One region of the Streptomyces lunalinharesii genome, then DNA from elsewhere that is predicted to be linked to it. Evidence: riboswitches for the same ligand, from Rfam matches in the RefSeq annotation. Region 1 holds a riboswitch; each other region holds the start of a gene.

Region 1 (3,404 bases):
GATGCGCCCGGCCCGGAGAGCGGCCGGATCGGGCTCTACCACCTGGCCTGGGAGGTCGGGACGCTCGGTGACCTCGCGGCGATCGCGGCGCGGCTGCGGGAGCGGGGCGCGCTGGTCGGCGCCAGCGATCACCTGGTCTCGAAGTCGCTCTACGCCCGGGACCCGGACGGCAACGAGTTCGAGGTGATGTGGCGGGTGCCCCGGGCGGACTGGCCGGGGGCGGACGAGGCGGACCGGCTGCGGCCCCTCGACCTGGCGGCGGCGCTTCAGCGCTGGGGCCCGGACCTGCTGACCGGCGCGGCGGCCGGCTCGGCCACCTGAGGCGCGGCCCGCACGGACACCGACCGCGTGGTGCGACCGTCCCCTACGGGCAGTGGGGACGGCCGCACCACGCGGTCGTGGTGTTCGGTGTTCTTCCGGTGCGGGGCCGGGACTAGGGGGCGTCGGACCCCTGCGTGCCGGGCGCCGGCAGGGCGTCCGCGGTGGCCGGTGCGTCCTGGGAGCGGGCGGTCCAGCGCTTCTCGACGCCGCCCAGTCGCCAGTACACCAGCGCCGCCGCCCACACCACGACGAACAGGCCGACGATGAGGAAGCCCACGTTGTTCAGGTCGAGCGAGGCGATGCCGCCCGTCAGCGGGTCGTCGAGGCCGAGCTTGTCGTGCAGGACGGTCACCAGCTCGATGGTGCCGATGAGGAACGCGACCGCGATCGACAGCCCGGTGATGGTGAGGTTGTAGTAGACCTTGCGCACCGGGTTGGCGAACGCCCACTGGTACGCGAAGTTCATGAAGGTGCCGTCGAGGGTGTCGAACAGGCTCATCCCGGCGGCGAACAGCAGCGGCAGGCAGAGGATCGCGTACCAGGGCAGGCCCGCCGCGGCGCCGCTGCCCGCCATCACCATCAGCGTCACCTCGGTCGCGGTGTCGAAGCCGAGCCCGAAGAGGAAGCCCAGCGGGTACATCTGGCCGGGGCGGCTGATGGACTTGGTGAGCCGGCCCAGGACGCGGTTCATGAACCCGCGGGAATCCAGCTGCGCTTCCAGCTCCTGCTCGTCGTACGTGCCCGTGCGCATCGCCCGGAACACCTTCAGGATGCCGAGCAGGGCGACCAGGTTGAGGGCGGCGATCAGGTAGAGGAAGGTACCGGACACGGTCGTGCCCAGGAGGCCGAGCGTCTGGTGCGCCCGGGAGCCGTCGTTCATCAGCGTGCCGGCGAGTTGGGCGCCGCCCGCCACCAGCGCGGCCATCGCGACCACCACGCTGGAGTGGCCGAGGGCGAACCAGAAGCCCACCGAGACGGGCCGTTTGCCGTCGGCCATCAGCTTGCGGGTGGTGTTGTCGATCGCCGCGATGTGGTCGGCGTCGAAGGCGTGCCGCATGCCCAGGGTGTAGGCGGTGATGCCGAGCCCGGCACCGAACACCTGGCTGCCGACGGTGTAGTGGCCCGGCACGACCAGGAGGAAGAGCACACCGAAGGCGACGACGTGCAGGGCGGCGATCACGGCCATCAGTCCCGCGGTGCGGACCGTGTCGCGACGTTGCCAGCGGAACGACCCGGGGGATCCGGGTATGCCGAGGACGGGGGAGTTGCGGGACGAAGGGAAGTCGTCCGGGGTATCAGTGGACAGGGCCATCCGGCCATCACGCTCCAGCACCTCGTGGATGATTTCGTGAGATGCCGTGGCCGGTCTCCTGGCTTACGGGTGCCCGCGTCCGCCCCGCCTTCCCGGCCGCAGGCTGCGGTCAGTGGCGCCGTGCGCGCACTGGGCGCGCACGCAGAGGGGCGGAAACTCCCCGATCACAGTGGCGAGGGCCGCGCCGGCTTCGGACACGAGGTCCAGCACCGGTCTTCCCGAACACCACGGCCCGGTCACTGTAGCGGGCACCCGTGAGAACCGGCCACGCGCGGTGGCCGGTGCGGGCCGTCACCGGGTGCCGGCGGCTCGGATCACAGGGCCAGGGCGGAGAGGAACGCGTGCAGTTCGTGGTCGAAGAGCGGGGTGTTCTCCAAGTTGACCATGTGACCTGCGGCCGGTACCCGTATCCGGCGGGCGCCGGGGACCGCCAGCGCTATGGCGTGGGCGTTCGCCGAGATGTCGGAGGAGTCGAGGTCGCCGTCGAGGACGGTGGTCGGCACCCGGATCTCGCCCAGGCGGTCGAAGGCGCCGACCTCCAGGGGCATGCCCGCGCCCGCGCCGTCGGCGTGCACCTCGACATTGGCGGACGCGGAGGCGCGCATCCGCTCCCGGAAGCCCGAGTGCACGCCGGACGGGGCGCGGTGCGGCCCGTCCACCCACATCCGCAGGAAGTGCTCCACGAACCGCTCGACGCCGTCCTGTTCGTCGAGCGCGGCGACCTGCTCCCGGATGTGCTCCAGCAGGAAGGGGTCGGTGAAGGCGCGACCGCTGATGCCGGGGGAGGCGAGGAAGAGGGCCGTGACCCGGTCGGGGTGGGCGAGCGCGGTGTCCAGCGCCACCCGGGCGCCGTGCGAGAGGCCGACGAGGACGGCGCGCGGTATGTCGAGCGCGTCCAGCAGGGCCACCAGGTCGTCGTGGTTGGCCCAGTCTCCGGTCACCGTGGAGGACAGGCCGTGGCCGCGGAAGTCGTAGCGGACCACCCGCAGCCCGGAGTTGACCAGCCAGGCGAACTGCTCGTCCCACATGCGCTGGTCGAGCATCCCGTCGTGCAGGAGCACCACCGCGGGCCCGGAGCCGGCCGTCTCGTAGAACAGCTCGCCGTCGTCGACCGGCACGGTGTCGTTGTCGATCTCGGACCAGGCCTGGAAGTCGTGCGTCATTCTGCGGGCCGTTCTGTGCGCGTCGGGCGGTCGGTCGGACGGGTGGGCGCCGCTGGTCCGTGGCCGGTTCGAGGCGGTATGGGGACGTGTGCGGTGACCGGTGCGGCGGTGTCCCGCTCATCGGGATCGCCGCTTTCCTCCGGTGGAACGCGCGAGCCGTCCGCCAAGTGCCGGAATTCCTCACCGATCCGGTCCAGCACCCGCAGCGCCGTGCGGACCTCCCCGGCCGACAGGTCGGCGAGCCCGCGGCGGAGTTCCCCCGCCTCGGCCTCCTGGACCCCGCGCATCATCGCCGTGCCCTCGTCGGTGAGCCGGATCAGCGACGAGCGGCGGTGCGCGGGGTTGGCGGTCGTCACGACCAGGCCCAGCTCCGCCGCGTGGTTCACCCAGCGCTGTACCGGCTGGCGGTCCAGGTCGAGGGAGCGCGCCAACTGCGGCACGGTGCGCGGGCCGTGGGTGCGCAGCGCGTCGAGGAGGGTGCGCTCGCCGGCGGTCAGACCGGTGCCGTCCAGCGTGCGCTCCGCCGCGCGCACGATCGTCCGCTGGAGCGGCCGCAGCCGCCGGATGACGTCGTACAGCAGCTCCTCGGCGATCCCCGCGTCCCCCTG
Region 2 (3,404 bases), on a different contig from region 1:
CCCTCACCCGTGTGCGGCGCGGTGGCCGCGGAAGGTCACTTCACCCAGTCCTTGAGCGCTTCGGTTTCGAGTGTGATGCCGACGGGGTCCGGGAGATGGAGCGGCTTGCCGTACGGCACGGTGTGGATGTTCTCGTAACGGCCGTCGTCGGGCTCGCTGTAGAGCGTCACCTCGCAGGCTTCGCGGTCGATCAACAGGTAGAGAGGGATGCCGGTCTCCGCGTACGCGCGAGGCTTCTCCACCCGGTCGCGCGTGCCCGAGTCAGAGTCGTACGAAGTGACCTCAACGACCATCAGCACCGGTTCGGGATCGGCCCATTCACCCTGGCCGACGAAGGCGCCACTAGGCGCGAGCACACCGTCCGGGCGGGCCCTGCCGCCGCGATACGCCTGCACTTTCAGTCCCTGGTCCGGATAGAGCCACAGTTCAGGGCGCGCCTGGATGCAGAGCCGCGTCAGCCATTCGATGATCCGACCGTGGTCCCCGTCCGGCACAGCCCTGCTCCTGATTTTCCCGTCGATGAACTCCAACCGAGCGCCTTTTTCCAGGCGGGCGAGTATCCGGGCGACCTCTTCAAAATGCTCGGTCTCCATGATGTGCAGCGGGCTGGCGAGCGCGGTCATGAGGGCTTCTCCCTTCTTTCAACGGACGGAGCAGGGAACGTGGAACCGACGATAGTGGACACCACCGACAGTCACTTCGTGATCACCATCAGCGAAACTCCCCACCGGCCGCCCGGTCGTCGGCACACTGCCTCCATGGACATCACCATCAGGCCCGTCCGCCCGGCGGAGTACGAGGCGGTCGGCGACTTAGTGACCGAGGTGTACCTGGCCGACGGGCTGTTGGCCGGCGGGGCGGACGATCCGTACGCGGCGGTACTGCGGGCGGTGGCGCACCGGGCGGAGCACGCCGAGGTGCTGGTGGCCGCGGGCGGGGCGGACGGGGCGGTGCTGGGGGCGGTGACGTTCGCGCCGCACGGGAGCCCGTACGCGGAGTTGGCCGGGCCCGGGGAGGGCGAGTTCCGGATGCTGGCGGTGCGGGGCGAGGGGCGCGGGCACGGCGTCGGGGCGGCGCTGGTGCGGGCGTGCCTGGCGCGCGCCCGGGAGTCGGGGCTGCGCGCGATGGTGCTGTCGAGCCAGCCGCAGCTGCTGCCGGCGCACCGGCTCTACCGCCGGCTGGGGTTCGCGCGGGCGGCGCAGCGGGACTGGATTCCGGTGCCCGGGGTGACGCTGTGGGCGTTCGCCCGAGAGCTGTGCTGAGGGCCGTGGAACGCCTTCACGACCGCGTTCCGGCGGGGTCCGGGCGGCCCCGCCCTTCGCATACCTGCGGGAATGGTATGCCGGAGCGACACAAGATGTGGGGGTGCATGCGGGGAGCAGCACAAGATGTATGCTCTTCCTCGCTGTCGCCGCAGGGGAATCCGGTGCAAATCCGGGACTGTCCCGCAACGGTGTGAGAGCGCGTTCCACGGCCCGTTCCCAAGGGTTCGGCGGTGCGCTCCCGAGTCCGAGGACCTGCCGACGGCACGTCCGCACCGCCATCGGTGCGGCGTCGATACGTCCGGGCCCCGAGGGATGGGCTGATGGACGCCGCGCGGCCGACCCGCGCACCCCGGTCACCGCGGGGTGTCGCCCTGCCCGCGCGGCTGCCGTCGCACCGCCGTCCCTCCCGGCCCCCGCCGAGTGAGGGAGAGCATCAGGTGACCATCGCGCCAACGGAGCCCGCGTCAGACGCCGAGGTCGTGCAGTCCGCGGTGGCCGCACCTCCCGCGCACGAGGACGGACCGGGCGTCGCCCTGCTGCGGACGCTGACCGAGCTGACCGCCGACCTGACCGCGACCGACCCCGGCAAGGTGGCCGCCGCCGCGCTGCGCGGCCGGCACCCCGGCTCCGACGAAGCGGAACTGCGCGCGCTGGCGACCGAGGCCGCGGCCGGACTGATCGCCGACGAGCCGCAGTACTCCCGGCTCGCGGCGCGCCTGCTCACCCTCGCCATCGCCGAGGAGGCCGCCGGCCAGGGCGCCACCTCCTTCGCGACCTCGATCGCGGTCGGCCACCAGGAGGGCCTGATCGCCGACGTCACCGCGGAGTTCGTGCGCGGCCACGCGGTGCAGCTGGACGCGCTGGTGGACGGGGCCCTGGAGGCCGGCGCCGACGACCGGTTCGGGTACTTCGGGCTGCGCACCCTGCAGTCGCGCTACCTGCTGCGGCACCCCATCACCCGCAAGGTCATCGAGACGCCCCAGCACTTCCTGCTGCGGGTGGCCTGCGGCCTCGCCGAGGACGATTCGCTGCGGGCGCTGGCGGACGTCGCCGAGCTGTACCGGCTGACCAGCACGCTGTCCTACCTGCCGTCCTCCCCCACGCTCTTCAACTCCGGCACCCGGCACCCGCAGATGTCCTCCTGCTACCTGCTGGACTCCCCGCTGGACGAGCTGGACTCCATCTACGACCGCTACCACCAGGTGGCCCGGCTCTCCAAGCACGCCGGTGGGATCGGTCTGTCGTACTCCCGGATCCGTGCCCGCGGTTCGCTGATCCGCGGCACCAACGGGCACTCCAACGGCATCGTGCCGTTCCTGCGCACCCTGGACGCGTCGGTGGCCGCGGTCAACCAGGGCGGCCGCCGCAAGGGCGCGGCCTGCGTCTACCTGGAGACCTGGCACGCCGACATCGAGGAGTTCCTGGAGCTGCGGGACAACACCGGCGAGGAGGCCCGCCGGACCCACAACCTCAACATCGCGCACTGGATCCCGGACGAGTTCATGCGCCGGGTCGAGACGGACGCCGACTGGTCGCTGTTCTCCCCGTCCGACGTGCCCGAGTTCGTCGACCTGTGGGGCGCGGAGTTCGACGCCGCCTACCGGGCCGCGGAGGCCGCGGGCAAGGCCCTCAAGCAGGTGCCCGCCCGGGTGCTGTACTCCCGGATGATGCGCACCCTGGCGCAGACCGGCAACGGCTGGATGACGTTCAAGGACGCCGCCAACCGCACCGCCAACCAGACCGCGGAGCCCGGCCGGGTCGTGCACTCCTCCAACCTGTGCACGGAGATCCTGGAGGTCACCGACGACGGCGAGACCGCGGTCTGCAACCTCGGGTCGGTCAACCTCGCCGCGCACCTGGGCACGGACGGCGAGATGGACTGGGAGCGGCTGGACGCCACCGTCCGCACCGCCGTGACCTTCCTCGACCGGGTCGTGGACATCAACTTCTACCCGACCGAGCAGGCCGCCGCCTCCAACTCCCGCTGGCGGCCGGTCGGTCTGGGCCTGATGGGATTGCAGGACGTCTTCTTCCGGCTCCAGCTGCCGTTCGACTCGGCCGAGGCCCGGGAGCTGTCCACCCGCATCTCCGAGCGGATCATGCTGGCCGCCTACGAGGCGTCCGCCGACCTCGCCGAGC
Region 3 (3,404 bases), on a different contig from region 1:
GGGCTGCCGGCGCCCTCGCAGACGACCGCGTCGTGGGTGCGCCGCAGCTGGGCCAGGCAGTCGGTCACGGTGCCGAGCAACTGCTCCTGCCGGCCGGCGTGGTAGCCACGGGCACTCAGCTCGCCCACCGCCTTCCCCAGCAGCACCACCTGACTGCTGCGGTCGCTGCCCGGCTTGAGCAGCACCGGGTTCATCAGCGCGGTCGGCTCGACCCGGGCCGCGGCCGCCTGCATCGCCTGCGCCCGGCCGATCTCCGCGCCCTCGCGGGTCACGAACGAGTTCAGCGACATGTTCTGCGCCTTGAACGGCGCCACCGAGACGCCCTGCCGCGCCAACCAGCGGCAGATGCCGGCGGTCACCACGCTCTTGCCGGCGTCGGACGTCGTCCCGGCCACCAACAGCCCGCCGCCCACGGCCCCGTCGGCCGTCTTCCTGCGCCCGTTCACCGGGTCACCCTCCCGCTCACGTTCGCCGTCACGCCCTTCCTCCCGCGCCGCACCGCGCCGACCGCCAGCCGGCCCGCCACCGTGACGCCCAGCGCCAGCAGGCCGACCCGCCGGGACAGCCGGGCCGCCCGCTCGATGTCGGACACCGCGGGGGGCCGCCCACCACCGTTGAGCACCGGCCGGTGCTCCACCCGCCCGCCGTACGCGAGGGTGCCGCCCAGCCGGACGCCCAACGCGCCGGCGAACGACGCCTCCACCGGGCCGGCGTTGGGGCTCGGGTGGGCCCCGCCGTCGGCCCGCCAGGCCTGCAGCGCACCGCGCCGGTCGGGGCCCGCCACCACGGTCAGCGCGGCGGTCAGTCGGGAGCCGGGCCAGCCGGCGACGTCGTCGAGGCGGGCGGCCGCCCAGCCGAACCGCCGGTGGCGCGGGGACTTGTGCCCCACCATCGCGTCCAGGGTGTTCACCGCCCGGAACGCCACCAGGCCGGGCACGCCCGCGACCGCGCCCCACACCAGGGCGCCGACCACCGCGTCGGAGGTGTTCTCGGCGACCGACTCCACCACCGCACGGGCCATCTGCGGCCCGTCCAGCGCCTGCGGATCGCGCCCGCACAGGTGCGGCAACCGCTCCCGTGCCACGTCCAGGTCGCCGACGGCCAGCGCGCCGCCCACGGCCCGCGCCTCCCGGCCGAGCGAGGTGCCGCCCAGCACCGCCCACGCGGCCGCCGCGGTCAGCGCGGTCCGGGCGCCCGGACGCTCCCCGAGGGCGCGTTGGAGCAACGCGGCGCCGACGGCCGCGCCGCCCGCGCACAACAGGGTGTGGGCCGCTCCGTAACCGCGGTGGTCGCGCCACAGCCGGCGTTCGAGGGCGCCCGCGGCCCGGCCGAACGCGGCCACCGGATGGCCGCGCCGCGGGTCCGCGACGATCAGGTCACCGAGGAAGCCGAGGGCCGCGCCGCACGCGTACCCCGCGTGTTCGCCGCGCATCGGATCAGGCCGCCGTCCGCCCTCGAAGGGGCCCTGCGACAGCGGGCAGTGGAGCTCTCGACGGGCAGCCGGGCATGGCGGTGTCCTCACTCAGGGTCCGCGCCCTGGCTCGACGTGACGGCGACCAGAGTCTCCTGGCTCCCGGATCGGCGCCGCCCCGGCCTTCCCGCCCGTACGGCGTGCGTACGGACCGTGGCCCTCGTCGGAGGAGCGCTCCCCGGTGACAGTGGCGGGACCGCGCCGGATTCGCACCGGACTTCCTCTGCTGTCGCCGATTGGCCCCGGAAGTCCACCACGCCCGCCCAGGTCCGTCAACTCACCCTTGACCTGCGACGCAGTGCCGACCGCCACCCTGTGGCCAAGGCCACCCGCGGGGCCGGTGGGGTGCCGCACGCGGACGGGGCGCCCGGGGCCGCGGCTGCTGCCGCGTCCACCGGACGCCCCGTCCGTTGCCGGCCGCGCCGGCTCCGCCGTCAGGCGGCGACGATCAGGTAGATCCCGTAGGCCACCGCGGCCGCGCAGAGCCCGTAGGCGGCCAGCGCCCCGACGCGCGACCCCGTACCGGGGACGGTCGTGGCCGTCGCGTCGCCGTCCGCGGCGGGCTTGCGGGAGGTGCCCACGATCCCGACGGTGAACAGGCCCACGAGCCCCACCGTCACCACGAGGCTGACGCCGAAGACCTGGCCGAGAGCTGCCCAGTCGATGTGCATTGCGGAGTCCTTAGGTCAGGGTGGTCGGCGTCAGGACGAGGCCGTCGCGGGCTGGGCGGGGGTCTTCGCCGGGGTGGTCGCGGGCGCGGCGTGGGTCGCGGCGTCCGCTGCGGCGTTCGCCGCGACAGGGCCGGCCGGGGGCGGCGCGACCGTCTGGAGCGCCGTGGTGACGACGCCCGCCGGCTCCACCGCCGGGCCCTCGTTGACGTTGGTGTGGTCCACCGGCTTGCGCCGGGAGGCCGCCCAGATGCCGCCGCAGACCGCCAGGGCCAGGACGGCGACCGTGGCCACGCCCCAGGGGCCCTGGTCGGCGAGGTAGGCGGCGCCGGCGGAGACCAGTCCGGCGGCCGGCAGGGTCAGGCCCCAGGCCACGACCATCCGGCCGGCCGTGGACCAGCGCACCACGCCGCCCTTGCGGCCCAGCCCGGAGCCCATCACGGACCCGGAGCAGACCTGGGTGGTGGAGAGCGCGAAACCGAGGTGGGAGGAGGCCAGGATGGTGGCCGCGGCGCCGGTCTGGGCGGCGAAGCCCTGCGGCGGCTGGATGTCGGTGATGCCCTTGCCCATGGTGCGGATGATCCGCCAGCCGCCCAGGTACGTGCCGAGCGCGATGGCCAGGCCGGCGGAGACGATCACCCACATCGGCGGGTCGGAGTGCGGGGCGACGACCCCGCCGGTGATCAGCGCGAGGGTGATCACGCCCATCGTCTTCTGCGCGTCGTTGGTGCCGTGGGCCAGCGAGACCAGGGCGGCCGAGGCGATCTGCCCGGCGCGGTAGCCCTTGGCGGTGTCGGCCTCGTCGCGGCCGCGGGCCAGTCGGTAGGTGAGCCGGGTCGCCGCCATCGAGGCGAGCCCCGCCACGAAGGGCGCGGCGACCGCGGGGATCAGGACCTTCATGACGACGGCCTCGCCGTGCACGCCGCCGGTGCCCACGGACACCAGCGTCGCGCCGATCAGACCGCCGAAGAGGGCGTGGGAGGAACTGGACGGCAGGCCGGCCAGCCAGGTGAGGAGGTTCCAGACGACGGCGCCGACCAGACCCGCGAAGATCACTTCAGGTCTGATGCCGGCGCTCTCGTCGATGATGCCGCCGGAGATGGTCTTCGCCACCTCAACGGAGAGGAAAGCCCCGACGAGGTTGAGCCCCGCCGACATCGCCACCGCGGTCTTGGGTCGCAAGGCCCCGGTGGAGATGGTGGTGGCCATTGCGTTGGCCGTGTCGTGGAAGCCGTTCGTAAAGTCGAACACCAAGGCCGTGACGA

What was found. A riboswitch is a leader RNA that binds a small molecule or an ion and turns the genes downstream of it on or off. The one in region 1 is predicted to bind cobalamin.
Region 2: it holds a riboswitch for cobalamin, as region 1 does, so the genes downstream of both, ABD385_RS13800 (ribonucleoside-diphosphate reductase subunit alpha) here and nicT (Nickel transporter NicT) in region 1, are expected to answer to the same signal.
Region 3: it holds a riboswitch for cobalamin, as region 1 does, so the genes downstream of both, ABD385_RS04315 (cobalamin biosynthesis protein) here and nicT (Nickel transporter NicT) in region 1, are expected to answer to the same signal.

The regions. Positions count from the first base shown of each region.
Region 1 covers NZ_BAAARK010000022.1:80,948-84,351, forward strand. Annotated here, with positions in the region: gene ABD385_RS28130 (VOC family protein) at 1-321, shown strand, start outside; gene nicT (Nickel transporter NicT) at 434-1,633, opposite strand; cobalamin riboswitch at 1,665-1,878, opposite strand; gene ABD385_RS28140 (alpha/beta fold hydrolase) at 1,948-2,796, opposite strand; gene ABD385_RS28145 (MarR family winged helix-turn-helix transcriptional regulator) at 2,793-3,404, opposite strand, start outside.
Region 2 covers NZ_BAAARK010000007.1:115,162-118,565, forward strand. Annotated here, with positions in the region: gene ABD385_RS13790 (Uma2 family endonuclease) at 36-623, opposite strand; gene ABD385_RS13795 (GNAT family N-acetyltransferase) at 759-1,262, shown strand; cobalamin riboswitch at 1,387-1,539, shown strand; gene ABD385_RS13800 (ribonucleoside-diphosphate reductase subunit alpha) at 1,703-3,404, shown strand, end outside.
Region 3 covers NZ_BAAARK010000002.1:59,162-62,565, reverse strand. Annotated here, with positions in the region: gene ABD385_RS04320 (cobyric acid synthase) at 1-446, opposite strand, end outside; gene ABD385_RS04315 (cobalamin biosynthesis protein) at 443-1,432, opposite strand; cobalamin riboswitch at 1,561-1,694, opposite strand; gene ABD385_RS04310 (hypothetical protein) at 1,906-2,142, opposite strand; gene ABD385_RS04305 (inorganic phosphate transporter) at 2,173-3,404, opposite strand, start outside.